DNA from 4 places in the Planococcus antarcticus DSM 14505 genome. Region 2 is predicted to be linked to each of the others. Evidence: riboswitches for the same ligand, from Rfam matches in the RefSeq annotation. Region 2 holds a riboswitch; each other region holds the start of a gene.
What was found. A riboswitch is a leader RNA that binds a small molecule or an ion and turns the genes downstream of it on or off. The one in region 2 is predicted to bind S-adenosylmethionine.

Region 1 (7,860 bases), 1.1 Mb from region 2:
CAGGTAATCAGGATAGCCAGGGTCCGGCAGCAGCAAGAGGTCTTGTGGATTCAGCAATGCTAACGGCAACTCGACAAGGCCAATTTTTGTTCCTGCCAAAATGGCTACTTCTAAATCGGGGTCGATGTCTACGCCGTATTCACGTTTGTAGAAATCCACTGCAGCTTGACGCAATTCTGAAATTCCACGGAAAGGTGAATACTTATGCGTTTTTGGATCAGCTGCGGCAATTTGCAGCGCTTTGACGATATGGTCAGGCGTCGGCTGGTCGGGATTGCCCTGGCCAAGGTTAATGACGTCACGGCCTTCGGCTATGGCTTTGCTTGTTTTGGCAACCAGTGATGCAAAAAATTGTGGGGGCAGGTTTTGCAGGCGATTTGAAAATTCCATAAGATTCTCCTTGTTTTCGAAATAATTGCACATCTACTCCGAATCTTATAGAATTTAAGTTAGCTTGTCTACTGGAGGAGAAAATATGAAAATTGCATGTGTTCAGATGGATATCGTATTCGGAGAGCCCGAACAGAACTATCAGCAAGTCATGAATTATTTAAAAGAGGCAACCGCGAACGGGGCGGAGACAATCGTTTTGCCTGAAATGTGGAACACAGGATATGCATTGACTGAACTCAGCGCTTTGGCAGACAGTACTAACCGGACAGTAGAGTTGCTGAAAAGTTTTGCAAAAGAACACGCTGTGAATATTGTTGGGGGCTCTGTTTCAACAGAGAAAAATAACAGCTTTTATAATACGATGTATGTTGTCGATAAAAACGGTGAGCTTGTTTCAGAATACGACAAAGCACATCGCTTCGGTTTGATGGATGAGCATATCCATCTTGAAGAAGGAGATACACTTGGTACCTTTAAACTGGACGACACTGTTTATGGCGGAGTTATTTGCTACGATATCCGTTTTCCCGAATGGATTCGTGCTCAGGCGCTGAACGGCGCAAAACTTGTTTTTGTGTCAGCGGAATGGCCGGAAGCACGGATTGACCATTGGCGTATTCTGCTGCAGGCACGCGCCATCGAGAACCAATGCTTTATCGTTGCAGTGAACCGCATCGGCAGCGACCCGAACAATGAATTTGGCGGCAGCACGATGGTAATTGCTCCCTGGGGAGAGGTTCGTTTGGATATGAAGAAGCAAGAAGGCGTAGGTTACGTGGAAGTCGATTTGGCTGAAGTAGAGGAAGTCCGGAAACGAATTCCGGTTTTCGATGATCGTCGCGAGAAATTGTACGAAAAATTCAAAAAGTCGATTGACACTCCGCAGTAATGTCTGTAACATAAAATTCAATCAAATAACAAGAACTTATCAAGAGAGACCGAGGGTTAGGCCCTATGACGTCCGGCAACCCCCGAATGGGAAGGTGCCAAGTCCTGCGGAACACACAAATGTTCCGGAAGATAAGTCGAGAAATTAAACTTTTTGATGTCTCTTTCTTGATGAAAGAGGCATCTTTTTGTTGGCGGGAGGAAGCTATGATACAGATTCAGAAATTGACAAAAACATATACAACTAAACATGGCACCGTCACCGGAGTGGACAATGTTTCATTGGGTGTCGGAAAAGGCGAAATTTTTGGCATCGTCGGTTATTCAGGCGCCGGCAAAAGCTCGCTGATCCGATGCATCAACCTGCTTGAACGGCCAACCTCAGGCAGCGTGACAGTAGATGGCAAAGATTTGACCAAACTGAACGGAGGACAGCTGCGAAAAGCGCGTTTGAAAATCGGTATGATCTTCCAGCATTTTTACCTGATCAGCCAAAAGACAGTTTACGACAATATCGCTTTTGCGCTCCGAGCAGAAGGCACCCCCGCGAAAAGCATTGAAACCCGTGTAGAAGAGCTGCTGGAAATGGTCGGTTTATCCGACAAACGGGATGTCTATCCAGCCCAGTTGAGCGGCGGTCAAAAGCAACGCGTCGGTATCGCGCGGGCATTGGCCAACAATCCGGCAGTGTTGTTGTGCGACGAAGCAACATCTGCACTTGATCCCAATACGACTTTATCTATCTTGCGGTTATTGAAAGACATCAACCGCAAATTGAACATCACGATTGTGCTGATCACCCATGAAATGAATGTAGTTAAAGAAATCTGTGACCGAATGGCAGTCATGCAGGGTGGACGCGTCATTGAAGAAGGACAGGTATACGACATTTTTGCAGAGCCCCAAAAAGATTTGACGAAGGAATTCATTTCCAGTGTCGTATCATTCAATGTTCCAGAGCATATCCTGAGCGAATTTACAGGGACCCTGGTGAAAGTGCTATTCAAGGGCACTGTAGCAGGAGAAGGTGTAATTTCTGACATGCTGCAGCATTATCCGATAAAAGGTAATTTTTTGCACGGAGCAATCGAATACATTCAAGAACGGCCTCTTGGCATTTTCATCATGGAATTGAAAGGGACTTCGTCCGCTGTGATGGATGCATTAAAGTATATGGAAAGCAGGTCAGCAATCGTGGAGGTGATTCCGAATGGGCATTGAATGGGGACGAATTATCGAGCTATGGCCGGAAATACAGACTGCATTTTTTCAAACGTTAACGATGATTGGCATCTCATTATCTGTGGCATTAATCGTTGGTTTGCCACTGGGAATTTTGCTGTTCATCACTGACCGCGGCTTGTTTCTTGAAAATCGTCCAGTGAATTCCGTGGTCGGTTTTATTGTTAATATCGTTCGCTCTATTCCGTTTATTATTTTATTGGTGGCACTTATCCCGTTGACGAAATTCATTACGGGAACGACAATTGGCCCGATTGCGGCAAGCGTATCCTTATCGGTTGCAGCCATTCCTTTTTTCGCACGGATTGTGGAAACCTCACTCCGTGAGATCGATAAGGGTGTTATCGAGGCAGCAATTGCAGTAGGGGCCACACCCTGGATGATTATTAAAGACGTTCTGCTGCCAGAAGCGAAAGCGAGCATTATCCAAGGCGTTACATTGACGATCATCAGTTTAGTGGCCTATTCTGCCATGGCCGGCGTTGTAGGAGGCGGAGGCATTGGAGATTTGGCCATCCGCTTCGGTTATTACCGGTACGATAATACCATCATGATTGTCACAGTCGTCATTTTGATTGTGCTGGTCCAATTGATTCAACTGGCAGGAGATTATACAGCGAAAGCCATCGATAAACGATAAGGGGAGAATGACATGAAAAAACCAGGATTGATAGTGGCAGCAAGTGTGCTCGCTTTGGCAGCATGCGGCAGTGGAGAAGAAAATGAATCGGCAGGGACAGAACAAGCTTCAAAAGACATTAAATTAGGTGCTACTGCGGGGCCTTACAGTGATATGCTGAGCCAGGCAATTGTGCCAAGCTTGGAGGAAAAGGGCTATACGGTCGATATTGTGGAGTTCAGTGATTATATCCAACCGAACGTGGCGCTTGATGGCGGCGATATCGATGCCAACCTGTTCCAGCACACCATTTACTTGGAGAATTTTGAAAAGGAGCAGGGCATGGACCTGTCAGCATTAATCACAGTACCGACAGCACCTATGGGCATCTATTCAAACCAATTCGATTCATTGGATGCTATTGAGGATGGAGCGACCATCGCGATTCCGAATGATCCGGTGAACGGTGCACGTGCATTGCTTATGCTTGAGGACGAAGGCTTGGTCGAGCTGGATCCTGAAGCTGATGTCTTGCAGGCTTCAGAACGGGACGTTGTCACAAATACAAAAAACCTGGTTTTCCAGCCAATCGAAGCGGGTCAGCTGCCGCGTGCAGTCGATGGCTCTGATTTAGCCGCTGTACCCGGAAACTTTGCACTGGCAGCCGAAATGGATTTGCTCGATGCATTGGTTCTGGAAAACATGCCGGATCAATACCGCAATGTTGTAGCGGTTACTGCTGAAAATGAAGACAGTGATTTGGCTAAGGACTTAGTGGAAATCGTGGAATCGGAAGAGTTTGAAGCTATTATCGATGCGGAATTCGAAGGTTTCGGCAAGCCTGAATGGATGGCCGAATAAAAGAAGCATCTTCCACTTGAAATTTTTTCGTGAAATGGTCTAAGATAAAAGCCGCCCCAGATAAATTCTGAAGCGGCTTTTATCAATGTTAAGTGGTTTTCTTGTTAAACAACGATTCTTACGCAGGCGTTTAATCAATTCACCAAAATCAAATGGACTTTCATTATATGAGAGTCCATTTAGCTGCTTTCTCAGGAAATCACTTTAACCATATGGTGAAAAGGCTCACCGATGATAGTCCACGGTTCCGAAACGGAATAGCCGAGGCGCTTATACAGGCGGATAGCTCCTTTTTTACCGATATCTACGTTCAACGAAAGCTTGGCGCCTTTCTGAGAAGAAACCAGCGTCTCGGCAAATTCAAATAATTTTGAGCCGATTCCCTGACCTTGGTATGCCGGGTCGACTGAAACGGTGTCGATATACCATTCATCGGTATGAGCTTCAGGTTCAATTGTCCGTTCATGACCTTGCTTTTTGAGTTGTTTAATCAAATAGCGGTCCAGCGCATCGGCTTGATTGCCATGATAGATCACCAAAGCTCCGGCGATATCACCATTTACTAAAGCCGTATAAGTATAGTGGTAGCTATGACGTGTGTGCTCACCGCGGATCATGTCCTCTACTTTTTCCAATACAGCTTCAGGTTCTTTTTGCGCGGTCATATGGTTAGCGATATCGCCGATTGCATTGATAATAAGCGGCGCCACTTTTTCTGCGTCTTCCGGCCGCGCTTGTCTAATGATGACATTCATTGGAATCTACTCCTTTTGCTTGCATTAAGTCTGCTTTGACTGAAATAATAGTATATCAATGAAACAGTCCTTTAACACGAGGGAGGTCAAAACATGGAGAACACAAAGTACATCTTGACCTATGGAGATGCATTTGTGGACTATATCGCAGCGAATACCAAAAACGATGCGTTCAATCGTCACCTAGGAGGCGCGACAGTGAATGTTGCCGCGGGTGTCAGCCGTTTAGGCATACCCTCAGGATTCATTACGATTACGGGCGATGACGAAACCTCTGCTTTTGTCCGGAACGCACTGCTGAGGGAAGGTGTAGATTTAACCCACGCTATTGTGGTTCCAGAAAAACGGGTGAGCGGTGTGTATATTCACTTGACGGGGGAGTTCGACCGCGTGTTTTCGGATTATGTCAATGAAACGCCTGATCTTCAAGTGATGAGACATGAACTGAAATTAGAAGCTTTTGAAAGTGCCAGCATTTTTCATTTTTGTTCGGGGACTCTTTTTCATCCGGAAGCGCGAAAAACTACTCGCAAAGCCCTTGAAATCTCTAAAGAGTTTGATGTCCTTTGTTCGTACGATGTCAATATCCGTCCATTACGCTGGGAAAGTGAAGAGCTCTGCCGTGAAACTGTCCTCGGATTTTTGCCTATGGCGGACATCGTCAAGCTAACGACAGTAGAACTGGCTTTTTTAATGGCAACCGAATCCTTGGAAGAAGGAATTTCCCGATTGTCTCGTTTTGACATCCCTTTGGTGTTTGTGACAGATGGTGAAAACGGCACTCATGCTGTTTTTCAGAGCCAAACTCTTCATGTTCCCGTTATTCCTGTACAGCCAGTGGATACAACCGGGGCAGGAGATGCCTTTATGGCAGGGGTTATCCGACATATCCACATGCTGGGCTTGCCTGAAACACAGCAGGCAGTTATTGACTGTGCTGATTTTGGCAATAAATTAGGAGCGCTTTGCGCGACAAAAGCAGGAGCTTTGACCGCAATGCCAAAGCTCGAAGAAATAGAAAAAATCATTAATCAGAGGAGTGGGGAATTATGACATTACACAGCTTTCATTTAACCGCAGATTGGCCAGGCCTGCGCAACGACGTGGGAGATATTGAAGTAGGCAGTTTAAAAACCCAAATTTCAATTCCTGCTGAAATGGATGGTCCGGGAATCGGCACCAATCCGGACGAAATGCTGCTAGGCGCAGCAGCGACCTGCTACATCATTACGCTTGCCGCTATGATGGAACGCAGCAAATTGGAAAAGCAGTCCCTAAATATGGAGTCGGAAGGCTTAGTGGAAGTGGAAAAAGGCGTAATCACCTATAAGCGCATTATCCATAAACCACAAGTGGTCTTGAAAGCAGGTGCTACTGAAAAAGACTTAGCATTGGCGCAGAAGCTGGCTGAAAAAGCTGAAAGTTCCTGCATGATTACGCGTGCTATCAAAGGCAATGTGGAAATTGAGTTGCAGGCGGATATCAGAACAGAAGTATAGATTTTTTCAACAAACTTCACCCCTTTTCAAAATGGGTGAAGTTTTTTTGAGCTGTCTAAAGAAACGACCATTTTCTTTACGTGAAGTGTGATAGACTCTAAATATTAAAAATTCAGTGTTTTAGGAGTATCCAATATGCGGAATCTATCACTTCAAACGAAAATTATCTTATTGAACATGTCATTGATCTTATTTGTCACCGCTGTTTTTGGAGGAATTGTCACCTACAACGAAATTGGAGATACTAAGGGAAATGTTGGAACGCGCGCATTGGAAACCGCAATTGGTATTTCGATAACACCTAGCATCGTAGAGGCAATGAACGATGAAAACCCCGAAGCAGTTATACAGCCGTTAGCTGAATATATGAGAAAACAGGTAGGTGCAGAATTTATCGTAGTCGGCAATCTGGAAGGGATCCGTTACTCTCACCCGGATCCTACGCAAATTGGCAAAAGAATGGTCGGAGGCGACAATGATCGTGCATTGGCAAATGCCGAGTTTTATACATCTGAGGCACGGGGTTCATTAGGGCCGAGTTTGCGGGGGAAAGCACCAATTTTTGATGGGAACGGAAATGTTGTGGGGCTTGTTTCGGTTGGTTATTTGCTGGACGATATTCAGGAAATTATCGTAGGAAATGTTTTGGAGATGCTTCAGTTTGTTCTGCTGGTTTTAGCAATCGGGATCATCGGCAGCATTCTACTGGCCAAAAACATTAGAAAAGAAACTATGGGACTGGAGCCGAGGGAGATTGCGGCGATGTACCGTGACCGTGAAGCTTTGCTTTCTTCGATAGTTGAGGGAGTTATTGCTATTGATCATCGAGGGAAAATCACAGAAATCAATCAGTCCGCAGAAAAAATGATTGGACTTACACAAGCGTCGATCAATTCTGATATTGCTGATGTTATTCCTCAGTCGAAAATGACAGAAGCATTGCAATCCGAAAAAACGATCCGCAACGAAGAAATGCTGGTTGGCAATAAGCTGCTTATCATCAATCGTACGCAAATTACACACGAAGGCCAAGTTGTTGGCGTGGTTTCAACTTTCCGCGAGAAAACGGATATTCAGGAAGTATTAGAGACCTTGTCGGAAATCCAACAATATTCAGAAGGGCTACGCGCTCAGACACATGAATATTCCAATAAGCTGTATGCCATATCAGGATTGTTGCAACTCGGACAAAAAAACGAAGCTATCGACTTGATTCAACGTGAAACCCGAATTCACGAAAACCAGACAAAGCATATGCTGGACCATATCCAAGACAAAAAAGTTCAGGCTATTTTACTTGGAAAAATGGGGAAAGCATCTGAAAATAAAGTGAATCTGATAATTGATGAAAATAGTTCATTAGAGGTCCTTCCTAAACATTTCGATATTGCCAAACTCATTCACATTCTAGGGAATCTAATAGACAATGCCATCGAAGAAGTAGCTCAGCAGTCTAAGAGAGAGGTTTCGTTTTTTGTTACCGATCTGGGCCGTGATTTAGTTATTGAAGTGGAAGATACAGGCCGTGGGATTCGGGAAGAATATATGAAAGATTTGTTTAATCTAGGGTTTTCAACCAAGCTTGGAAAAAAAGATCGGGGTT
Region 2 (7,860 bases):
GCTCGACTGTGGATTATGATTTGCTTCAAGCCAATTACGACTCTCAAATGAGCTTGTTTAAAGAGCAGACGGAAGCGGCCTTTCTAAATGGGATCAACGAACAATCTCTGCGTGAAGTTAAACGGCTTTACAGCGAATTGTTTGGAGAAATAGGGAATGCAGATCGTTTTTACATAGAAACAGAGGTAAAGAAAATAAAAAGCTTAAAAAGTAAAATGAACTTTAATAGCTTTTATTTGAAGGATTTGCAGCAAATTCTTGAAAAAGATAGCAACGAGACCATCCGGCAGTTTATTGAAGGTGCCGATAAAAAAGTAGATATAGATGAAAATCGCAAATACATTGAACACACATTACAACCAAAATTTCTGCCAGCTGGCAGATGGCTGTCGCCGGTAGAACATCGTCTGTCATTGATGCAGCAAGTAGCTGTTAATCAAATCATGAATAATGGGCAAAATATTGATTCGGTCAATGGGCCGCCGGGAACTGGGAAGACTACCTTACTTAAAGAGATATTCGCAAATGTTGTCGTTAACCGAGCGTTAGAAATGGCCAAGCTCCAAGACCCAAAGCAGGGATTTACATTTGAAAAAAAGGTTACTTTTGATGATCCCTATTCATTCTCTATATCCATTTTAAATGAGGAATTAACGAATTTCTCCATGGTAGTTGCATCAAGCAATAATGGAGCAGTTGAGAACATTTCAAAAGAGCTGCCGCAGAAAGAGGAAGCAATTCGCTCGCCAAACGAAGAAAGAAGTTTTCCGGAATACGAAAAAGTATATGCAGATACAGCAAACCAATTGGCATTTTTCCCAGAGACAGCAGAAAAGATGCTTGGCAAAGATGAAGAAGCTTGGGGATTGTTTTCGGGAGCGCTTGGCAAAAGTGGAAATATTAGTGATTTCAGTAAAGTGCTTATGGGATCGAAAGACGATCCAGACAGACTAATCAGCCAGTTACAAAAAACTGCTGCGAAAAGCAGTACCAGAGACTGGCAGCAGGCAGTAGAGGAATTCCAGGGACTGCATGCATCGATTGAAGAAAAAAAGTCGAAGCTACAGAAACTAGCTGAACAGTTCGGCCAGTTTGAAATTGAACAAACCAAATTACTGGAGCTGAAAGCAAAAGTCGAAGAAAACGCACACGAAGAACTTGCAGTTGCAGAAAACATGAAGCAATTGGAAATCAACCGAGAGTTAACGGAAAGTGAATTAGCGATTTTGCCAAATCTTCCATTTTTCCAAAAGATGCTTGGCAAAAAAGATGTAAAAAGAGATGAAATCAAAAAAGAACTTGTTCAATACTTGGGTGAATTGAAAACCTTGCATTCCAGACAGTTTGCAATTCAGCAACAGCGAAATGACTTGCAGGACCAACAACAGCAACTCGAAGAGCAACAGCAATCTTTTTTTGAGAAACTTTCTTACTATGAAAAACAAGGACTTGTGCTGCCGACTGAAGAATATTGGCAGGGGCATACTGAGGCCTATGAAAAAAGGCAGAAAGCGACAATTTGGCTGACAGATGAGCTGAATTTTGAACGGGGCTTGTTGTTCCTGAAAGCGATGAAACTGCATAAATTATTTTTGGCGTTTAATTATGTGACTGTAAAGGATGCCATCCGCTTGTTAATGTCGCGAAACAAACTAAATTTAAATGATGAAGATCATGTCCGTTACCTTAAAAATATGTGGAACATCATTCATTTGATCACGCCGGTCGTGAGCACAACTTTCGCAAGCTTATCATCTATGTATCGCGGAATAGACAAGGATTTTATCCACTATCTATTCATTGACGAAGCAGGGCAGGCAAGTCCACAACAGGCAGCGGGTGCTTTATGGAGATCACGAAAAGCCATAGTAGTTGGAGATCCAATTCAAATTGAGCCGGTAGTTACGATAGATCAGACGATTTTAACGGATATCCGGAAGCATTATAAGCTGGAAGAGGACTTTATCGGCAACGGTGCTTCTGTTCAAAGTTTAGCGGATCGTGCAAACCCGACTGGCACATGGAAAATTAGTGGAGACTGGATCGGAACACCATTATGGGTCCATCGCCGTTGCCTTGATCCGATGTTTTCCATCGCCAATGAAATTGCCTATGAAGGGAAGATGGTAATAGTGAAAAAAGAAATAGGACAAGTTGGTTGGTATGACTGTTCAGGAAAAGCTATTAACCGTCAATACGTCAAAGAACAAGGTGAATTGATTGCAGAGCTGATCGCTGGACATTGGTCAGCAGAAAACAAAGAGCCAACTATTTTTGTTATTACGCCATTTACTGCGGTCAAAGATGGCTTGAAAACAGCTGTTCGCAGAAAACTGAAAGCACTATCTATCGAGCCACAAAAAATCACTGATTGGATAGAAAAATCCATCGGTACGGTCCATACTTTCCAAGGAAAAGAAGCGGAAATCGTTTATTTTGTTGCAGGAACTGATGCTGATAGTGACGGAGCTGCTCAATGGTCATGCTCAAAACCGAATTTACTGAATGTCGCTGTAACGCGTGCGAAAAAAGAATTTTACATCGTTGCAGACTATCAGCGCTTTGCCACTAAAACGCATTATGAAACCATTGCGAAATATATAGCAGTAAAAAAAAGGCTCTTCACCAAAACATGTACTTGATTCTTTTTAACACCGTAAAAGTTCTTCGTTACATTCCAGCAGAATCCGTTGTTTATAGTGCTTGGGATTCCGCGTGAAGTAATGTCGACGCTGCAGGGCCTTGATTTTGTTGTTCCGTCCTTCCACCGCCGCATTCGTGAAGCGGAGATGGTGGTAATTACAGATTTCTTTCCGCCAGTTTTTCATGGTTTTCAGGCAATTCTGTACAGCGAAATGTTCGATTTGTTCCCCTTGTTCCAGCCATCGTGCATATCCTTTTTCAGCCAAAGAATGACTGGCACTGCAGTCGTACCAAGTGATAAATGCTTCTTTCCATTCGTAGACTTTCCGTAAAACCTCTGAATACTGAAGGAATTGGCTAACCAATTTGTTTTCCTTTTCGGACAGTTGATCCGCCCGTTTCCCGAGGATTCGGTGATGCTGCTTCAATTGATGACGGGCGCGGGAAGCAAGCTCTTTCTCGACCCGTTTCCGAACCACTTGCAGCGCTTCCGTTACGTAGCGATTGACGTGAAACCGATCGGCAATCCGGATCGCCGACGGATACAGTTCCTTGATGAACGTGTGGTAGCCTGTTGCCAGATCCATGACGACGGCCGCCGGTTGAAGGTCGCGCCATTTCGGATTCACTTGGTCATAAGCCCGCAGTTCATCCAGTCTTCGACCCGGAATGATGTCCAGGAACGTTCCGCCGCGCAAATCATGAATCCCGGTATTATACGTATGGCCTTTCCGAATTGCGAAATCATCGATGCCCAAAACCAACTGGCTGCTGTTTAGAGCCTGTTCCTGGCAAGTGCCCTGGACATGTGCACTTTCCGTTTCCATCCATTGTTTGAACACACGTTCCACGGTCGTAGCCGGTGTTTGTGTCTGTTTCGCTGCGTGGGTCACGGTTGCGCCGATCACCTGACGCGGGAGAGAAGCTTCAAACTGTTTTGTATACCGTCTCCCAGGCGCGACGCACCCATATTGCCAGACAAATGAAACGTCGCACTGTTTACACATCAACCGGATGGCCGGAAGAAAGAGAAAGACACGGCAGCCAAAAGCAGAAAGATGGCGTACTTTCCGCTGATAAGCACAGCCTTTCCGGATGACCTCTGTTCCCTGGCATTGCGGACACGCTTGGAGGCGGTCGGTCGGCTGGACCTGAATCCAAACGTCGGCCTCCACTTTTTGGACTTCTGAAACCGAAAGTTCTTTTATATTAAGAAGAAAATTGGTAAAATGAGTGTGCATCTGTATACCTCTTTCGTTGTTGGGTGGTACTTTCAACTATAGAGGATACAGGTGTTTTTTTGTATCGTTTTTCACGTCAAGAACAGACTTTGGTGTTGAGCCAAAAAAAATAGAAGTTAAAATATAGGAAAGTCAAAGAGAATTTTTCCGCGTAGCTTTTCATTAGGAGCCGCGTTCCAACAAACATCTAGGAGCTGCTTTTTGTTTCGACTGGTACATCGTGAAATAAATAACAGAAAATTCATTGTTTATTGTTATATTCCCTTGACCTGCTCAACAGATACGGTTACCATACGTAGAACACTTAAAATTGAATAGTGAATTCTTATCGAGAGAAGTTGAGGGACTGGCCCTGTGACGCTTCAGCAACCAGCCGAAAGGTCAGGTGCTAAATCCAGCAGGCAAGAAATTGTCTGGCAGATGAAAAGGAACGAGTTTGATATCGTAAAGCCTTCTTTTTCACGGAGGCTTTTTTTGTATATATAGGGGGGTGAGTAGATGGGCTTATTGGATGAACTGAAGACTAAAATTTTAACGGCGGACGGTGGCATGGGAACCTTGCTGTATTCTTACGGAATCGAGTATTGCAACGAGGAATTGAATTTGCAACGCCCCGAAATCATCGAGAAGATCCATCAAGATTACATTACAGCCGGAGCAGATATCATCCAAACGAATACTTACGGAGCGAACGCATTCAAACTTGCCCGTTACGGACTAGAAGAGCAAGTCGCAGACATCAACAAAGCTGCTATTGAAATCGCTAAACGCGCAGCGGCACCGGGTGGTCAATTTGTCTTTGGAACGATCGGCGGCATCCGAGGAATTCGTAAAAGTGACGCTACCTTGCAGGAAATCATTGCGATGGTTGACCAGCAAGCCAGTCATTTGCTTGCCGGAAACCCAGACGGATTGTTACTGGAAACCTATTACGATTTTGAAGAGTTGGCGGCAACCGTTAAACAGTTGAAAGGCATCACAGACACGCCATTAATTGCACAAGTATCGATGCATGACCCAGGCATCCTGCAAAATGGCATGTCTTTGAATGATGCCTTGCATCAATTGGAGGCACTCGGAGCCGATATTGTCGGAGTCAATTGCCGTCTTGGGCCACACCACACCATCCAAGCTTTTGAAGAAGTCACTTTGCCTGAAACAGCTTTTCTTTCTGCCTACCCAAATGCCAGCTTGCTGGATGTGGAAGATGGCCGGATCGTCTATGAATCGGAAGCAGATTATTTCGGACGCGCTGCTTTGCTATTGAGAGAAGAAGGCGTTCGTTTGATCGGCGGTTGCTGTGGCACAACACCGAAGCACATCGAAGCGGTGAAAAAGCATCTCGGCAATTTGCCACCAATCTTCCATAAAGAAGTAACAGCCAGAAAACCGATTGTCATCCGTGAAGCGGAAGCGTTGGAGGTTAAGCCGCTCCACGAAAAAGCAAAAACGGAACGAACCATCATTGTGGAATTGGATACGCCACGCCATTTGGACATCACTAAATTTATGGAAGGATCTGTTGCTTTAAACGAAGCAGGAGTCGATGCCGTGACCATGGCGGACAATTCGCTGGCGTCGCCGCGCATCAGCAATATGGCAATGGGCTCAATCCTCAAGCATACGGAAAACATTCGACCGCTAGCCCATATCACTTGTCGCGATCGTAACCTGATTGGCCTGCAATCGCATTTGATGGGGCTTGATGCGCTCGGTATGCATGATATACTCGCCGTGACGGGCGATCCGACCAAAGTCGGTGATTTCCCGGGAGCGACCAGCGTCTATGACGTATCGAGTATGGAATTAATCCAATTGATTAAAAAGCTAAATGAAGGTATTTCATTTTCCGGCAAGCCGCTGCGGAAAAAAGCCAACTTCTCGGTCGCTGCGGCATTCAATCCGAATGTCCGTGTACTAGACCGGGCAGTTGCAAGGCTTGAAAAGAAAATCGAAAGCGGTGCGGATTATTTTATCTCGCAGCCGGTTTATACCAAAGAAAAAATCATCGAAATCCACGAAGCGACCAAACATCTGGAAACACCGATTTTCATTGGTGTGATGCCGTTGACCAGTATTCGCAGTGCGGAATTCCTGCACAACGAAGTGCCGGGCATCAAGCTGTCGGACGATGCGCTCGAACGCATGCGTACGTGCGGCGAAGACAAAGACCGCGCAACAGTGGAAGGCATCCAAATCGCGAAAGAATTGATTGATACGGCGGCGGAGCTGTTCCACGGCATTTACCTAATCACTCCGTTCGTCCGTTACGATATGACCGTTGAATTGATCCGTTACATCCGACAACTAGATCAACAGAAAGAGAGCGATCGCAGCCATGCCCAAACATCTTATTGAACAGCAACTTGAAAAAAGAATATTAATCATCGACGGAGCCATGGGAACGATGATCCAGAACGTCGATCTTTCTCCTGAAGACTTCGGGGGCGAAGAGTTTGACGGCTGCAACGAGTACTTAAATATTGTCCGTCCGGATGTCATCGAGGATGTCCATACCGCTTATCTCGAAGCGGGAGCGGATATTCTTTGTACCAATTCCTTTGGCGGTACGCCAATTGTTTTGGATGAGTATGGAATTGGTAGTCAGGCGGCGGAAATCAACCGACGCGCAGTGGAAATCGCCAAAAAAGCGGCATATGCTTTTTCAACACCGGAATGGCCGCGTTTTGTGGCGGGTGCTATTGGGCCGACGACGAAAACCTTGTCTGTGACAGGTGGCGCAACATTTGATGAAATGCGGGAAAACTTCTATGTACAAGCCAAGGCCTTGATCGAAGGCGGCGCAGATTTGATCCTGCTGGAAACCAGCCAAGACATGCTGAATGTCAAAGCGGCAACCATTGGCATCAAACAAGCCTTTGAAGAAACAGGAATCGAATTGCCAATTATGGTTTCAGGGACCATCGAACCGATGGGTACCACGCTCGCGGGCCAGAGCATCGAAGCGTTTTACATCTCAATTGAACACGTTAAACCGCTATCGGTCGGGTTGAACTGTGCAACCGGGCCGGAATTCATGACAGACCATATCCGTTCGCTGTCTGAGCTGTCGGACGGCTACGTTAGCTGTTACCCGAACGCTGGTTTACCGGATGAAGAAGGTCATTATCACGAAACACCCGAGTCGCTTGCGAAAAAGCTGCGGGGATTTGCGGATAAAGGCTGGTTGAATGTGGTCGGCGGCTGTTGCGGCACAACGCCCGCGCATATTAAGGCGGTGCGTGAAGCGATGGAAGGCCTGCCACCAAGAAAACCGGATCCTGTCAATCACGGTCATGTCGTTTCCGGCATTGAACCGCTGCAATACGACGAAACCATGCGTCCTTTATTCATTGGCGAACGAACAAATGTCATCGGTTCTCGTAAATTTAAACGACTAATTGTTGATGGCCAGTTCGAGGAAGCGTCTGAAATCGCACGTGCACAAGTGAAGAATGGCGCACATGTCATTGATATTTGTTTGGCGAATCCGGATCGTGATGAAGTTGAAGACATGACACATTTCATGAAAGAAGTCGTCAAAAAAGTCAAAGTCCCGCTGGTTATCGATTCCACGGACGAAGAAGTCATTGAAGTGGCATTAAAGTTTTCCCAGGGAAAGGCCATTATCAACTCGATTAACTTAGAAGACGGAGAAGAGCGCTTTGAGGCGGTCATGCCGTTGGTGAAAAAATACGGTGCGGCAGTTGTGGTCGGCACGATCGATGAAGTGGGAATGGCGGTCACGCGTGAACGCAAGCTGGAAATTGCAAAACGTTCTTATGACTTATTGGTCAATAAATGGGGCCTAGCGCCGGAAGACATTATTTTCGATCCATTGGTATTTCCAGTGGGCACGGGTGATCAGCAATACATCGGCTCTGCGGTGGAAACCATCGAAGGAATCCGCTTAATCAAAGAAAAACTGCCGCGTGCATTAACCATTTTAGGTGTCAGTAACGTATCGTTCGGCTTG
Region 3 (7,860 bases), 680 kb from region 2:
CACCCACTTCTTTTTGGATGACCTCAGTCAGGTTGGAAGAAACGTTTTGTTCAAAGACGATATACTGTATATCCTTTTCTTTTGCCTGATCAACAATTTCGGTCAATTCTTTTTGTGAAGGTTCGTCTTGGCTGTTCAATCCTGCGATTGCGACTTGCTCAAAGCCATATGGCTCTGACAGATAGTTGAAAGCCGCATGTGAAACAAAGAAAGTATCTTTGGTGACGCGTTCAGACAAAGCATCGAACGAACGGTCCAAGGTTTCCAGCTCTACAACCAATTCCGTGAAATTGCTTTCGTAAGTTTCTGCATTTTCCGGATCTGCTTCCGTCAACGAGTTCTTAATCGATTCCGCCAACTTTTCGCTCAGTACCGGCGACATCCACACATGTGGATCAGTCGAACCGTGGTCATGGCTATCGTGGCCCCCAGCTTCTTCGTCATGAACTTCTTCGCCGTGGGCTTCTTCGCCATGAGCTTCTTCGCCATGAGCTTCTTCGCCATGAGCTTCCTCTTCATGGGCTTCTTCTTTTTCATGCCCTAATGCCGCTTCCAGTTCTTCGTCTGAAATCTGATCGGCAGTAGCAATAAATTCGACATTTTCATCCTGCAGGGTCTTTTTGGCGCTGTCAATAAAGCCTTCCAGGCCCAGACCGATGGAGAACATTAGGTCAGCGTCTGCCAGCTGGATCATTTCCTGCTGCGTTGGTTCAAAGGTGTGTTCGTTTGAACCGGCAGGATAGATCGACTGCACGTCAACCAAATCACCAGCGATGCGTTCAGTGAAATAAGTCAGTGGATAAACCGTCGTGAAGACCTGCAGCTTGTCCGGATCTTCGTCGACACTTTGTGCTTCTTCGCTAGTTTCTCCACAAGCGGCCAGTAGTAAAATTAAAGATACCAATACTAAAATCTTTTTCATGTTATACCTCCAAAATGTAATGATTACGTTTTAATGACTATTAAAATACTACAGGATGATCTTAAAAAACACAAGAAAAACCACCAATTATTTTTTTGGTGGCCATTCTTCTGGAACAAAATCGATTCCGCCTTTATGGAAAGGGTGGCAGCTTAGAATACGTTTGGCTGCCAGATATCCGCCTTTCAGCGCGCCGTGCTTTTCTACAGCTTCGATGCCATAATGAGAACATGTTGGATAGAAACGGCAACTTGGCGCCGATAAAGGGGATATGAACCGCTGATAAAAGCGGAACATTCGCAGTAAAACAGTCTTCATGATTGTTCAGCTCTTTTCGTATGAATACTTGGTATGTTTATTGTAAGGGGCTTAGAGGTATAGATAAAGTATAAGAACTTATCAAACTAATTGGAGAGTGATTGGAAATGTCAAACGAATTAAACCACGAACTAAATGTGCAAGTGGCGACATGGTCGGTTGCCTATACGAAATTACATAATTTTCATTGGTATGTAAAAGGACCTTCGTTTTTTACATTACATGTGAAATTTGAGGAATTGTACAATGAGGCCACTCTTCACATGGACGAAATTGCTGAGCGTTTACTAGCACTAGGCGGTAAACCGGTCGCTACTATGAAAGAACAGCTCGAACTGTCAGTGATTGAAGAAGCTAGTAGCAAGGAATCGGCAGAAGACATGGTCGATACTGTAGTCAGTGATTACGATGAAATCATGAAATCCTTGAAAAAAGGCATGGAACTGGCTGCCGCAGACGGCGATGACATGACAGAAGATATGTTGAATGCCGTTCACCAGAATTTAGAAAAACATTCTTGGATGTTATCAGCATTCCTTGGTGAAAAGAAGTAAAATAGAATTATACAAGCGTACACTTATTTTTAGTGTACGCTTTTCTTATGGCATCGAGGTGGAAGAATGCAGTATCGGGATTTGAACGGCTATCCATGTGAACTATCATTCGAAAAAAATAATTTTTCTTACGAAAGCAGGCATGTTCTGGTAATCTGCCGCTACAACGGAAAATGGGTGCTGACGAGGCATAACGAGCGGGGCCTGGAGTTTCCAGGTGGCAAAGTAGAAACTGGTGAAAGTTTACAAGCTGCTGCAAAGCGGGAAGTGTATGAGGAAACTGGTGCCTGTGTAAATAGCCTCGAATGGTTCGCTGAATACATGGTTTATTCAACAAAACCGTTTTGCAAAACCGTTTTTGTTGGAGCGGTGGAAAAGGTGAACAAGATTCCGCTTCTTGAGACGCAAGGAATTATACTGGTGGAAGAGTTAGAGCCGGGCGGTGAGTTTAGTTTCCTAATGAAAGACGCAGGAATGAGGACAATAATAGAGAAGGTGAAACAACTTGAAAAATGGGACGATTAGATCGAAAAAACGCTATCCTTCACCCAATCCCCATGTCCGTTTAACGGAAATCGTTTATTGGTCAGAAGGTTTAAAGGTCAAAGGGATGCTTGCGGAACCGAAAGAGCCAGGAACTTATAGCGGCATCTTGTACTTGAGGGGAGGTATCCAGTCGATTGGCATGGTGCGCCCTGCCCGGATTGCCCAATTTGCTGCGCAGGGCTTTGTAGTGTTTGCGCCTTATTACAGAGGCAACCGAGGCGGAGAAGGTCGAGACGAGTTTGCCGGAGCTGATCGCTGGGATGCCGTCTATGCAGTCGATGTATTAAAGAAATTCAGCAACGGAAAGGTGCACCTGCTGGCATTTTCAAGAGGCGGCATCATGGCCTTGTGGACCGCAATTCTGCGTCCGGATATTACGTCACTTGTCACTTGGGCTGGAGTTACAGATACGGTATTGACCTACAAAGAACGTCCGGATATGCGACGCATGATGAAGCGTCTCTATGGGGGCACACCGAATACAGCACTGACCGAGTACGAAGAACGCAATCCGTTATTGCGAATCGAAGAAAACCATGTGCCGATGCTGATTATCCATGGTCTACAGGACGAAAATGTGTCCGCTGAACAGGCCTATTTACTAGAAGAGGCATTAAAGCTTAACGACCAGAAGCATGAAACCTGGTACTTTCCAAATTATACGCATTTCTTCCCGCCAGCAGCCAACCGAAAAACAGTTAAAGCGGTTTGTAAGTGGATGAGAGATACAGAGGCATAACGAGGTATCGAAAAGTGACAGTTCTATTTTTCATCTAGAACACAAAAGCCCGTTCGGAGTAAAATCCGAACGGGCTTTTGTAAACTCTTTATTTTTGAACAGGACCGCCTAACACACTGATTTCAGGTGCAACAGTACCGAACTTCTTGAAGTTTTCTTGGAATTCTTGCGACAATTCCGTTGCTTTTTGGTCGTATGCATCTTTATCCGACCATGCATTGCGTGGGTTTAATACTTCACTTGGCACTCCAGGAACTTCAGTTGGAATTTCAAAGTCGAAGATGGCTTCTTGTTCAGTAGCAACATTGTTCAAGTTGCCTTTGATTGCAGCGCGAACCATCTTGCGTGTGTAAGAAAGCTTCATACGGCTTCCAACGCCATATACTCCGCCTGTCCACCCTGTGTTAACAAGGAAAACTTGAACACCATGCTCATCGATTTTTTTGCCAAGCATTTCTGCGTACACCGTTGCGTGTAATGGCAAGAAAGGTGAACCAAAGCAAGTTGAGAATGTAGCTTCAGGTATTGTGATTCCGCGTTCTGTACCAGCTAATTTCGAAGTGTAACCACTTAGGAAATGGTACATAGCTTGTTCTTTTGTTAATTTACTGATTGGAGGTAATACGCCAAATGCATCAGCTGTTAAGAAGACAATTGTTTTTGGGTGCCCTGCTACTGAAGGGTCCACGATATTGTCGATGGCTTGCATTGCGTAAGCTGCACGAGTGTTTTCAGTTAATGATCCATCATTGTAGTCGGGAATACGTGTATCAGGATCTACAACAACGTTTTCAAGAACCGAGCCAAAACGAATCGCGTCGTAAATTTGTGGTTCGTTTTCACGGGACAGGTTGATGGTTTTTGCATAGCATCCGCCTTCAATATTGAAGACGCCGTTATCGGACCAGCCGTGCTCGTCATCGCCGATTAGCTTGCGGTCTCCGTCAGCCGACAAAGTCGTTTTGCCTGTACCGGACAAGCCGAAGAACAAAGTCACATCGCCGTCCTGGCCAACGTTTGCTGAACAGTGCATCGGAAGAATACCTCGTTCCGGCAATAGGTAGTTCATAATAGAAAAAATTGATTTCTTCATTTCGCCAGCGTACTCAGTTCCGCCGATCAAAATAATGCGTTGTTCCATCGATGCGATAATGAATGTTTCTGAAGCTGTACCATCAACTGCGGGGTCTGCCATGAAAGTAGGGGCATAAACCACAGTAAATTCAGCTTCATGTGCTGCCAATTCCTCAGCCGAAGGACGGATGAACAATTGATGAGCAAACAAGTTATGCCATGCGTATTCATTGATTGTTTGGATCGGCACACGTGATTCGTGGTCTGCTCCTGCAAATCCTTTGAAAACGAAAAGTGCATCTTTTTCTTTTAAATGCTTGATGACTTTGGCGTACAGTTTTTCAAACACTTCGCTGGAAATCGGACGGTTCACATTGCCCCAGTCGACTTTGTTTTTAGAGCTTTCTTCTTCGACCATGTATTTGTCTTTCGGTGAGCGGCCAGTGTATTTTCCTGTTTCCGCTTTTACAGCGCCTTCCCGAGTCAATACCGCTTCCCCGCGGGATGTTGCTGCTTCCACTAGTTGTGGCACTGATAATTGAACATGTACATTTTGGCCAGTTAAAAGATCCTTTAAATCGTTTGCAAAGTTCACTGAAGTCATATATATGTACCTTCCTTTTCTGTTATTCCCATGACGATGGGGAGGATGTATATTCGTTCATTAGTATAACACATTAGGTTTATTAGTCTATACTAATCCACTTCGGAAATCAAAATTATTGAATTGCACCTCTACATGAGGTTGCAAAATCCGGACAAACAGACCATATAAGGGTCATTCAAAATCTTTTTTAGTCGGCTTCCTACACCATCTGACAGCGGTCACCCAAAAAAATTCTCAAAAAAAACTAAAAGAAATAATTTTGTTTGCCAAAAACATTGACATTTTTATGCTACTTCCGTATGATGAAAAATTGAACGGATACTCTTATTCCGAGCTGGTGGAGGGGACAGGCCCTATGAAACCCGGCAACCTGCTGCAACTGCAGTGATGGTGCCCAACCTGAAGCAAGGCGCACAGGCCTTGGATGATAAGAGTGAAAGGTGCTTAAGATGATTTTCCTTTCCTCATGATGAATGAGTGAAAGGATTTTTTTATGTCTATAAGAACATACATTTGTGAGTTTGAGCGAGGCTAGGGAAGCGGCATATTTTGGTCTAGACCCCAGCACCCAGATTCTCGGGATCATAAGCCACTCTGGCTGTGCGACAAAAACACGTTGCTTCGCCAGATCGTCTCATGCCCGTCGAATCTACACGGGCGCTTGCGCTTTTCTTATGGAATGCCCTTAATCCTCGTGTAAAAGGCCACAACGGCTTGAAGTTCAATCCGGATTTTTCTGGAACAAACTTGACATGGGAAACGAGTACCGTATCAATTTCGAGAGCAATCTCGCAGGATATAAGGAGGAACATTTTTGAAAAACCGTCGATTGTTTACATCAGAATCAGTAACAGAAGGACATCCGGATAAAATCTGTGACCAAATATCAGATGCTATTTTAGATGCAATCTTAACCGAGGATCCAAATGCGCGTGTCGCGTGCGAAACAACAGTAACTACAGGGTTGGTTCTGGTAGCCGGAGAAATCACCACTTCCACTTATGTAGATATTCCAAAAGTTGTTCGACAAACCGTAAGAGAAATCGGATACACGCGAGCTAAATATGGTTTTGACTCAGAAACAAGTGCTGTTCTTACAGCGATTGATGAGCAATCACCGGATATTGCTGCAGGTGTCAACGTAGCACTTGAATCACGCGAAGGCCAAATGACAGATAAAGAATTGGATGATATCGGAGCAGGCGACCAAGGGTTGATGTTCGGGTACGCTAACAATGAAACAGAAGAATTGATGCCATTGCCGATTTCGTTGGCGCATAAATTGGCGCGCCGCTTAGCTGAAGTACGCAAAGAAGAAATTCTTCCGTATTTACGTCCAGATGGCAAAACGCAAGTGACCGTTGAGTATGATGAAAACAATAAACCACTTCGCGTGGACACGATTGTTATCTCTACTCAACATCATCCAGAAGTAACTTTGGAGCAAATTCAACGCAATATTAAAGAATATGTCATTAAAGAAGTTGTACCAGCAAAATGGATCGATGAAGAAACCAAGTACTTCATCAACCCAACTGGTCGTTTCGTTATTGGCGGACCTCAAGGAGATGCAGGCTTGACTGGCCGCAAAATCATCGTTGATACATACGGTGGCTATGCACGTCACGGCGGCGGTGCTTTCTCAGGAAAAGACGCGACAAAAGTTGACCGTTCAGCAGCCTACGCTGCTCGTTATGTAGCGAAAAACATCGTAGCAGCTGGTCTTGCAGACAAATGTGAAGTGCAATTGGCGTATGCAATCGGTGTAGCACATCCTGTATCGATCGCTTTTGACACGTTTGGCACTGGTCTTGTCGATGAAGACAAATTAGACGATTTGGTACGCGCGAACTTTGATTTGCGTCCTGCTGGAATCATCAAAATGCTAGATCTTCGTCGCCCGATCTACAAGCAGACTGCAGCTTACGGACATTTTGGCCGTACAGATGTTGATTTGCCTTGGGAACGTACAGACAAAGCAGCGATCTTAAAAGAACAGGCTGGCGTATAAGCTGGCATGTAAAAAAAGGACGACTAGGCAGTAATGCCCGGTCGTCCTTTTTTTAATGCTTTACTCTTTTTGAAACGATTTGTAATAAGCCCCTTTTTCAGCGTACTCACGAACAATTCGTTCCATGTCTTCTTTGTCGTCTTCGCGGAGTTCGCGAATGACTTTTGCAGGACGACCGAGAGCAAGCATGCCAGGAGGAATCACTTTGCCAGGGGGCACTAAACTGCCCGCCCCAACAAACGCACCTTCTCCGACTTCTGCACCATCAAGAATAATAGAACCCATGCCGACCAAAGCGCCTTTCCGAATGGTGCAGCTATGCAGAGTCACTTGATGGCCAATCGTCACGTTGTCTTCAAGGAGCAATATTTTCCCTGGGCTTTGGTGAAGCATGCACAGGTCTTGAATATTAACTTTTTCACCAATAATCGTTGGGGAAACGTCACCACGAATAACGGTGTTAAACCACACAGAAGAGTCTGCGCCAATCATCACGTCACCGGAGATGGTGGTATAATCTGCAATAAAAACAGATGGATCGATTTGGGGGGATTTTTCTTTAAATGGATAAATCATGGCAAAGCTCCTTTAAACAAGATAAGATATTCTTAATCGTAACAAATCAAGTCAAAACGTCAAATTAAAATACAACATCAAGAATTGATTGGCAGGGAAAGGAAGTTGGATTATGTGGAAATGGCAAGCTGACGGACCAGCAAAGGCAGTAGTCTTGTTGATACATAGTGCATATGAACAACATTTGCGTTATGCATGGCAAATTGAAAAGTGGCGTTCGGCCGGTTTTGATATCTATATGGGTGATTTGCCGGGTCATGGCAAAAACGCAGGGGCAGACAAGGTTCACCGGGAGTCATTCGATGACTATGAGCAGGCAGTTAATGATATGCTGAAGCTTTCGTCAGAAAATGATCTGCCGGTGTTTGTTATTGCCCACGGCCTCGGTGCTACGATCACCATGAATGTCCTCGGCAACCGCAAATTCAATGTAGCAGGCGCCATCTTTACGTCTCCTTGGCTGCAGTTAAAGAAATTGCCGCCAAAAGCGCCGAATGCATTCCCAGGCGTTGC
Region 4 (7,860 bases), 750 kb from region 2:
GCGCCATATTTAAATAGAAACTGAATTGCGTTGTCTTTCACCGAGCTCTTGTTTTTCCCCAAGTCCTTCTTTTCCGCCACTTGCATACCATAAAATCCTTTCTTGGGTCGCTTCTTGTCGTGACAATTCTTTCACGATTTGACCGTTGCACATGACGAGAATGCGATCGGAAATTCCAATCGCTTCATGAATTTCACTTGAAAAATACAAACACCCTTTACCGCTTTCAGCTAATTGGCGAATCAATTTAAAAATATCAACTTTGGCTCCGATATCGACGCCTTTGGTCGGTTCATCAAACAGGTACAGAGCGGAATCGAGGGAGATCCATTTGCCGATGGCCACTTTCTGCTGGTTCCCGCCACTTAAATGGACAAGTGGCGTTTCTGTGCTGCCGGTTTTGATACGCAGCCGCTCAATGATTTCATTGGCAAAGTGCTTTTCAGCTTTCCGATCCATCAAAAGACACTTGGAGAATTTTTTCAAATTGGGAAATGACGCATTGGTTTCCAGCGATTCCTGAACAAATAACCCTTCTTTTCGCCTTTCTTCGGGAATCAGCGCCATTCCCGCCTTGATCGCATCTGCCGGATGTTTGATTTTGGCCCTCTTTCCCGCAAGCTTAATCGTTCCGGATGTTAAAGGGGTCCCGCCGAACAAAGCTTTGGCGAGCTCCGTTTTGCCGGCACCCACCAGTCCGACGACTCCTACCACTTCGCCCGCTGCAACCGACAACGATAAATCCTTGAGCTTTTGGCCATCCGATAAATTCGCCACCTCCAGCAAAGCCGTTCCAATGTCATGCGCCCGCGGCTCCAATTCGTGGCTGAGTGCTGCACCGAGCATCGCTTCAATCACCCCTTCCTGATCGGCCTGAGCCGTATCGTAGGTTTTAACAAGGGTCCCTTCCCGCATGACAGTGATCCGATCGCTGATTTCAAATACTTCCGGCAGACGATGAGAAATGAAGACGCATCCGACACCCTGCGCTTTTAATTTCGCGATGACGGCATACAGTTTTTCCGATTCGCGAATCGAAAGCGGAGCCGTCGGTTCATCGAAAATAATGATTTTCGCCGAATGGACCAATGCTCTGGCAATCAGCACCATCTGCTTTTCCGCTAATGTCAGGCTCGCCGCTTTCTGCTGAACATTGATCGTGTCCGCCTGCAGCTCGTGCAGCACCATATGGGCGCGTTCATTGATCCTCTTTTTGGATACGAATAAATTTCCCTTTTCTGCAAATGTATCAAGAAGGATATTTTCCGCAACGTTCAACTCGGATACAATGGCGGTATCCACTTCCTGATAGACACAGTAGATCCCCTGCTCTTTGGCTGCCCTCGTCGACTCCAGCTGAATGGCGGCGCCCTCTAGGTAGATTGATCCTTCATCCTGTTGATAGACGCCCGACAGGATTTTGATCAAGGTGCTTTTTCCTGCACCGTTGACGCCAAGAATCGCATGAACTTCCCCTTTGTTCAATTGGAATTCCGCTCCTTGAAGCGCCGTCACTGTGCCGAATTTCTTTCCAATGGCGGCCATCGAAAGTAAAGGTTCTACCATAGAAATGCCCCTTTCTGATAAAAGAGCTGTCCCATCTTTCAGGACAGCTCGAAATGGTGAAGATTATTTATTGATCTTCCAATTCGCGCAAGTCATCCGTGTAGCCCTGGTCGCTTGCTCCCCAGCCTTCTACGTATTCGCTCAACTCATCGGTTGTCACCGCTTCTTCCGGCAGGTTCTCCGCCTCAACAAAGACCGGTTCCAAGATCACTTTTTCTTCCGGTTGTTCACCGTTCAATAGCTGATACAGATAACGCACTTGAATGCGTCCGATATCCGCTGGATCGACAGCTGCAGAAGCAAGCCATGGGCTGCCTTCTTTTTGCATCAATTGCAGATCCTCATCGCTCATATCAATGCCGTACACTTTGATATCTGTACGTCCTGCTTGTTCAATGGCACGGACAGCGCCTTTTGCAAATTCATCCCAAGAAGCCCAGACCGCTGTGATCTCACCTTCATTCGGATATTGCTTTAAAACAGCTTCCATCTGTGATTGTGTATCCAATGCCGTGTTATTAGTCGCAGCACCGAAAGCCGTGACTTCTTTGATGCCCGGATTGTCAGTCAGGAACTTCTCATATGCTATCTGGCGTCTTTCCATCGGCGCAAATCCAGCAGTCCAGATTTTGACGATGTTAGCTTGGCCACCGTAATCTTCCGCTAATTTATCCAGTGTCATCTCAGCCATCTGCTGGTCGCCCTGCTCCAAAGAAACAACACCTTCCACTTCGATGCCTGTATCAAACGCCACTACCGGAATCCCTGCTTCCAACGCTTTTTCAACTCCCTGGTTCAAAGCTTCTTTGGTTCCGTGGTCAATTAAGATGCCGTCAACGCCCTGGTTGATGGCTGCGTCTAGGTTGGATGCCATTTTCGCTAAATCGCCTTCAGAGGTGAACACGGTCGCTTTTCCGCCAAAACGTTCAACCTGTTCTTCTACCCCGGCAATATATTGAGCAGAAAATGTTCCTAAGTTGATTTGCATGATTAATGCGATTTCCTTGCCTGCAAGTGGATGGTCTGAAACTTCAGCCTCGGTATCCGAAGCAGTCGTTTCTTCGCTGACGTTTCCCTGCGGCTGGCATGCAGCCAATAAAATACTCATAAATAGGAATGCAACAAGCAGCCAGATGGATTGTTTTTTCATATTCTTTCTCCTTTTCCTGTAGATGCGCCAAGCAAATCAAAGATGTTTTTTTGATAATCTGCAGTAATGATGCCTTTTTCAGTGATAATGGCAGTAATGAGGTGTGCCGGCGTTACGTCAAAAGCCGGATTAAATACTTTCGTCCCAAGAGGCGCTACCGGCTTCCCGTTCGTATGGGTGATTTCTTCCGGGTTGCGCTCTTCGATTGGAATAGCGGTACCGTCTTCAATTGACAGATCAAAGGTCGAAACCGGTGCTGCCACGTAAAACGGAATGCTGAATGCGGCAGCCAGTAAGGCTAAATTATAAGTTCCAATTTTATTGGCGGTATCGCCATTGGCTGCGATGCGGTCGGCGCCGACAATGATGGCTTCGATCTCTTTGGTTCCAATGGTGTGTGCGGCCATGCTGTCGGTGATCAACGTGACATCTACCCCCGACTGCTGCAGCTCCCATACCGTCAGGCGCGCGCCCTGATAAATTGGCCTGGTTTCACACGCGAACACTTCAAACCCGCGACCACGCTCGCTACCAAGATGAAACGGTGCTAACGCAGTGCCGTATTTCGCAGTGGCAACCGAACCAGCGTTACAGATGGTCATGACCCGCGTTTGCCCCTGTAGCAACACCAGTGCATGCTCGCCGATGCTGCGGCAGGACGCTTCATCTTCCTGGTGGATTTCCACTGCCTCCGCCAGCAGCAACAGCTTTGCTTGCGGTACGTTCTTTGCCTCCCGAACCTTGTCTTTCAGGCGGCTGAGTGCCCAGCCGAGGTTGACCGCAGTCGGCCTGGAGGAATTCAAATACGCTGCATCTTTTTCGACATATTGCTGAAAAGCTTCCAATGAATCCGTGTCATGCCGCTTGGCTCCGATGGCCAATCCGTATGCTGCGGTAATGCCAATCGCAGGTGCACCGCGAACCTTCAATGAGAAAATCGCATCGTAAACGTCTTCAACAATTTCAAGCGTCAAATATTCAATGGCATGCGGCAGTTTTTGCTGATCCAGGATAGTCAGTTTCTGGCCATTCCATTTGATGGACAAAGGAATACTCATTTGCGCGCCTCCTCCAAAATTTCCAGTAAATCGTCAATTGACGCTGTCTGCTGACCCTGCAGGATTAAAGCCCGTCCAGTCTCAAGCGCCTGCTTCTTGAAGCTGGTTCTTTTTTCCGTGTCTTCGATGCTGTCCAGGTCCTTGACATGTGCCAAGCCGATTGTCCGGCGGATCAATTCGCATCCTGCAAAACCGGTCGCATCTGTCAGTACTTTACCAAGTACATACTCCAGGTAGCCTTCTGTCGCCCTGAACGATTCAACGCTCTGCTTGTTCCATAACTCGCCGAATGAAGAAGCGAATACTTCCCATGTCTTTCCAATATCATCCACAATGACTTGGCGATTCTCGCCTTCTCGTGTGATAGACTGGAAAATCAGATTGGCTAGGAACAAGCCGACATCAAACCCAATCGGACCGTAAAAACCGAACTCCGGATCAATTACCTTGGTTTCCGTCTGGCTCGCAAAAACACTGCCTGTGTGAAGGTCGCCGTGCAGCAAGGCTTCCGATTCGGTCAAAAAGCTTTTCTTTAATTTAGCAACTTCCAGCTGCAGCTTCCGATCGCTCCAAATCGCTTCTGCCGCCGACTGAAGCTGGGGTTCGTAATCATTGGTATCGATGTCGAAGAACGGATCTGTAAAAATGAGGTCTTCTGTAATTTTGCATAGCTCCGGATTGGAAAACTCGGCGGCCAAGCGCTTTTTTTCAAAAGGATGCAAGCCGTAATCCGATGTATGGAATAAAGTCAGTGCCAGGTATTCGCCAATATCCTTCGACAACCTCGGGAAATTCTGTCCGTTGATCAAGCCTTCCCGCACAATCTCCAGGTGGGACAAATCCTCCATCACGGTAATGGCCAGCTCTTCATCCGTCGCATAGACAGCCGGTACCAATGATGGAACAAATTCTCCGTGTTTTCTTAAGACGTTGGCTTCGATCGTGGCACGCTTCAATGTCAGCGGCCAGCTTTCGCCTATGATTTTGGCATAGGGCAATGCCTGCTTGATAATTATCCGTTTGCCTGTTTCAGTATCCTCGATTTGGAAAACATAATTCAAATTGCCGTCACCGATTTCCCGGCAAGTCAATTGAGCCGCGTGGTCAAATGTGTAGACCGTTTTCGCCAATGCGATGGCTGTCGCTTCGGTTAATGCCTTATAAGTAGTTGGAACAGTAAGAGTCATCATTTATCTTCCTTTCATCTGCAATATAAAAAGCCTCTTTCAAAAAGAAAGAGGCCAGAATAAGAGATTCCATGCCTCTTATCTTTCAGAAATAAATTTCTGATGGAATTAGCACCGTGCCTTGCAGGATTTTCACCCTGGCGCCAAAGCGCCCCGTCTCACAACGGTATTACGGTCGGTTGCTGGGCGTCATCGGGCCAAAATCCCTCTGCCAGCTCTTGATAAGAGTACTACTTGTCTTGCTATTGAGTTATGAAACGAATCCTATCACGATTCAGAATTTGCTGTCAATCCAATTTTTCAATAAAACCAATTTTGCGACAACGGAGTTGACAGATTTCTACGCGCATGAAATAATCAGAATTACTTTACTGTATTCAATATGAGATTCCGCAACCCAACTACGCTTTCCGCGGGCTTGCGCTGAACTAACTCGGGCTTAACGCCCGAGTGGATTTCTTTTATGTCGCTGAGCTGTTCCCGCAGGAGTCTCCGTTGGTTTGCTCCATCTCCTAATAAGTAATATTTAAAATGATTTTATATTCATTGATATTTATTATGTTTTAATGATATCTTGGAAGAAAGAGTGGAAGGCGGCGACTCCTGCGGGAATAGCATGAGCACGAGCCACTGGACTGAGCGCAGCAAAGGAAGCGGCAGAGGCCATGCCCGCGGAAAGCGTCCGTCTGAAGCGATTTCTTCTCTGCAGAACCAGATGTTTAGTCTTACCACGGAAATCGTTGAACCTATAAAACCGACTTACCCAATTTCATATCTTTCTTATTCAGAGCAGGTGGAGGGACAAGCCCTATGATACCCGGCAACCGGTCCAATAATGGATACGGTGCTAATTCTTGCAGCCAGAACCGATGGCTGAGAAATAAGAAGTTGTTAACGCCCTTAACCTCTTCTTATTTGAAGAGGTTTTTATTTTTTAAAATTTATATGGGAGTGTGGAACAAATGAGCGTGTTGACCGCTACTTATCAAGTGTACGGAAAGCCTGGTTCGTTCGAAAAAAAGGCAGAAGGCATCGCTTTGGGACTGACTATCGGTTCCTGGACAGATTTGCCGCTGCTTGAACAGGAACAATTGAAACACCATAAGGGAAATGTGGTTTCCGTCGAGGAATTCGAAAGAGATAGCCATCCACTAAAGCCGGATCTGATAAAGGCAGAACTTGCGATTGCCTACCCAAGCGTTAATTTCTCAGCTGACTTGCCCGCCATCCTGACCACCGTTTTCGGCAAATTGTCACTGGATGGCGAAGTAAAGCTATTGGACCTGGATTTCAGCCATGATCTGCTCAGCCATTTTCCTGGACCGCGCTTCGGGATTGAAGAAATCCGCAACACACTCAGGGTAAGCGGACGGCCGCTCCTCATGAGTATTTTCAAAGGTGTCATCGGTCGCGATATGGATTTTCTATCCGCTCAATTACGCCAGCAGGCATTAGGCGGCGTGGATCTTGTTAAAGACGATGAAATTTTATTCGATAATCCGCTGACCCCATTCGAAAGTCGTATCACCACGGGCAAACGAGTGCTGGATGATGTATATGAAGAAACAGGTCACCGCACGCTTTATGCGGTGAATCTGTCAGGCAGAACTTCCGAACTGAGAGGAAAAGCACGAAAAGCACGCGAGCTTGGAGCCGATGCCTTATTGTTCAACGTCCATGCATATGGGCTGGATGTGCTACAGGAACTAGCTGAAGATGAGGAAATCGGATTGCCGCTTATGGCTCACCCCGCCTTCAGTGGTGCCTTCACTTCCTCTGCCTTCTACGGTCTCGCTACACCGCTCGCACTTGGGAAATTGATCCGTTATGCTGGCGCAGATTTTTCCCTGTTTCCTTCACCTTATGGCAGCGTCGCATTGGAGAAAACAGTCGCTCTCGAACTCGGCAAAGAGTTGACGCGGGACAGTCCACTAAAACGCAGCTTCCCCGTACCATCCGCCGGTATCCATCCGGGGCTTGTGCCTTTACTATTAGCTGATTACGGAATTGATAGTGTTATCAATGCTGGCGGTGGTGTTCATGGACATCCAGCCGGAGCCGTTGGCGGAGGACAAGCTTTCAGGCAGGCAATTGACGCAGTGCTGCAGGGAGAAACCTTGCAGTCCGCCAGCAAACAACACAAAGAATTGCAAACTGCACTTGAGCTATGGGGGTGAACAAATTGAACAAGCCGATTATTTTTTGCGATTTTGATGGCACGATTACAGCTAATGACAATATCATCGCCATTATGAAGAAATTTGATCCACCTGGCTGGGAACTAATCAAAGACCAGATTCTTGACCAATCCATCTCGATACGCGAGGGTGTTGCGAAAATGTTTTCTTTGCTGCCGGTTTCGGAAAAAGACAAAATTATTTCATATGTTCTGGAGCAAGCAGAGATACGCGAAGGTTTTAGCGATTTTGTCGCCCATGCAAAAAAACAGCAACTTCCTTTGTATATTGTTAGTGGTGGCATTGATTTTTTCGTCTATCCGCTGCTTGAACCTTTCGGACCCTTTAACGATATCTATTGCAACAGCGCTGACTTTTCAGGAGATCTCATCAAACTAGAATTTCCACATGGCTGCGATGAAAACTGTACCAGCCAGGGCTGCGGATGCTGTAAGCCATCCGTCATCCGAGAACTTTTGGACACTGAAACGAAAAGCATCGTTATCGGAGATTCCATCAGTGACTGGGAAGCTGCAAAAGAAGCAGATTTCGTCATTGCCAGGGATTTGCTGGCTGAAAAATGCAAAGAGGCTGGCATCGATTATGAGCCATTTGAAACTTTCCACGAAGTCATCGCGATTGTTGATGAATATATAGGAGTGAAGTTATGACCGAATTGCATGAAAAATGGCTGGAACTGGCTGATGTCAAAGATGAACTGG

Region 1: it holds a riboswitch for S-adenosylmethionine, as region 2 does, so the genes downstream of both, BBH88_RS15965 (methionine ABC transporter ATP-binding protein) here and BBH88_RS03230 (bifunctional homocysteine S-methyltransferase/methylenetetrahydrofolate reductase) in region 2, are expected to answer to the same signal.
Region 3: it holds a riboswitch for S-adenosylmethionine, as region 2 does, so the genes downstream of both, metK (methionine adenosyltransferase) here and BBH88_RS03230 (bifunctional homocysteine S-methyltransferase/methylenetetrahydrofolate reductase) in region 2, are expected to answer to the same signal.
Region 4: it holds a riboswitch for S-adenosylmethionine, as region 2 does, so the genes downstream of both, mtnW (2,3-diketo-5-methylthiopentyl-1-phosphate enolase) here and BBH88_RS03230 (bifunctional homocysteine S-methyltransferase/methylenetetrahydrofolate reductase) in region 2, are expected to answer to the same signal.

The regions. Positions count from the first base shown of each region.
Region 1 is NZ_CP016534.2:3,243,491-3,251,350, reverse strand. Features, by position in the region: gene BBH88_RS15975 (pyridoxal phosphate-dependent aminotransferase) at 1-390, opposite strand, end outside; gene BBH88_RS15970 (carbon-nitrogen family hydrolase) at 476-1,282, shown strand; SAM riboswitch class I at 1,316-1,420, shown strand; gene BBH88_RS15965 (methionine ABC transporter ATP-binding protein) at 1,489-2,502, shown strand; gene BBH88_RS15960 (methionine ABC transporter permease) at 2,492-3,163, shown strand; gene BBH88_RS15955 (MetQ/NlpA family ABC transporter substrate-binding protein) at 3,176-4,003, shown strand; gene BBH88_RS15950 (GNAT family N-acetyltransferase) at 4,195-4,758, opposite strand; gene BBH88_RS15945 (carbohydrate kinase family protein) at 4,852-5,811, shown strand; gene BBH88_RS15940 (OsmC family protein) at 5,808-6,257, shown strand; gene BBH88_RS15935 (ATP-binding protein) at 6,393-7,860, shown strand, end outside.
Region 2 is NZ_CP016534.2:617,352-625,211, forward strand. Features, by position in the region: gene BBH88_RS03220 (AAA domain-containing protein) at 1-2,642, shown strand, start outside; gene BBH88_RS03225 (ISL3 family transposase) at 2,649-3,884, opposite strand; SAM riboswitch class I at 4,207-4,311, shown strand; gene BBH88_RS03230 (bifunctional homocysteine S-methyltransferase/methylenetetrahydrofolate reductase) at 4,383-6,242, shown strand; gene metH (methionine synthase) at 6,223-7,860, shown strand, end outside.
Region 3 is NZ_CP016534.2:1,298,529-1,306,388, forward strand. Features, by position in the region: gene BBH88_RS06530 (metal ABC transporter solute-binding protein, Zn/Mn family) at 1-922, opposite strand, end outside; gene yidD (membrane protein insertion efficiency factor YidD) at 1,010-1,240, opposite strand; gene BBH88_RS06540 (Dps family protein) at 1,348-1,794, shown strand; gene ytkD (RNA deprotection pyrophosphohydrolase) at 1,861-2,319, shown strand; gene BBH88_RS06550 (alpha/beta hydrolase family protein) at 2,300-3,079, shown strand; gene pckA (phosphoenolpyruvate carboxykinase (ATP)) at 3,168-4,757, opposite strand; SAM riboswitch class I at 5,082-5,194, shown strand; gene metK (methionine adenosyltransferase) at 5,575-6,771, shown strand; gene BBH88_RS06565 (gamma carbonic anhydrase) at 6,832-7,347, opposite strand; gene BBH88_RS06570 (alpha/beta hydrolase) at 7,460-7,860, shown strand, end outside.
Region 4 is NZ_CP016534.2:3,633,282-3,641,141, forward strand. Features, by position in the region: gene BBH88_RS17865 (ABC transporter permease) at 1-86, opposite strand, end outside; gene BBH88_RS17870 (sugar ABC transporter ATP-binding protein) at 10-1,566, opposite strand; gene BBH88_RS17875 (sugar ABC transporter substrate-binding protein) at 1,634-2,716, opposite strand; gene mtnA (S-methyl-5-thioribose-1-phosphate isomerase) at 2,713-3,774, opposite strand; gene mtnK (S-methyl-5-thioribose kinase) at 3,771-4,961, opposite strand; SAM riboswitch class I at 5,037-5,189, opposite strand; SAM riboswitch class I at 5,739-5,848, shown strand; gene mtnW (2,3-diketo-5-methylthiopentyl-1-phosphate enolase) at 5,924-7,138, shown strand; gene BBH88_RS17895 (2-hydroxy-3-keto-5-methylthiopentenyl-1-phosphate phosphatase) at 7,144-7,809, shown strand; gene BBH88_RS17900 (methylthioribulose 1-phosphate dehydratase) at 7,806-7,860, shown strand, end outside.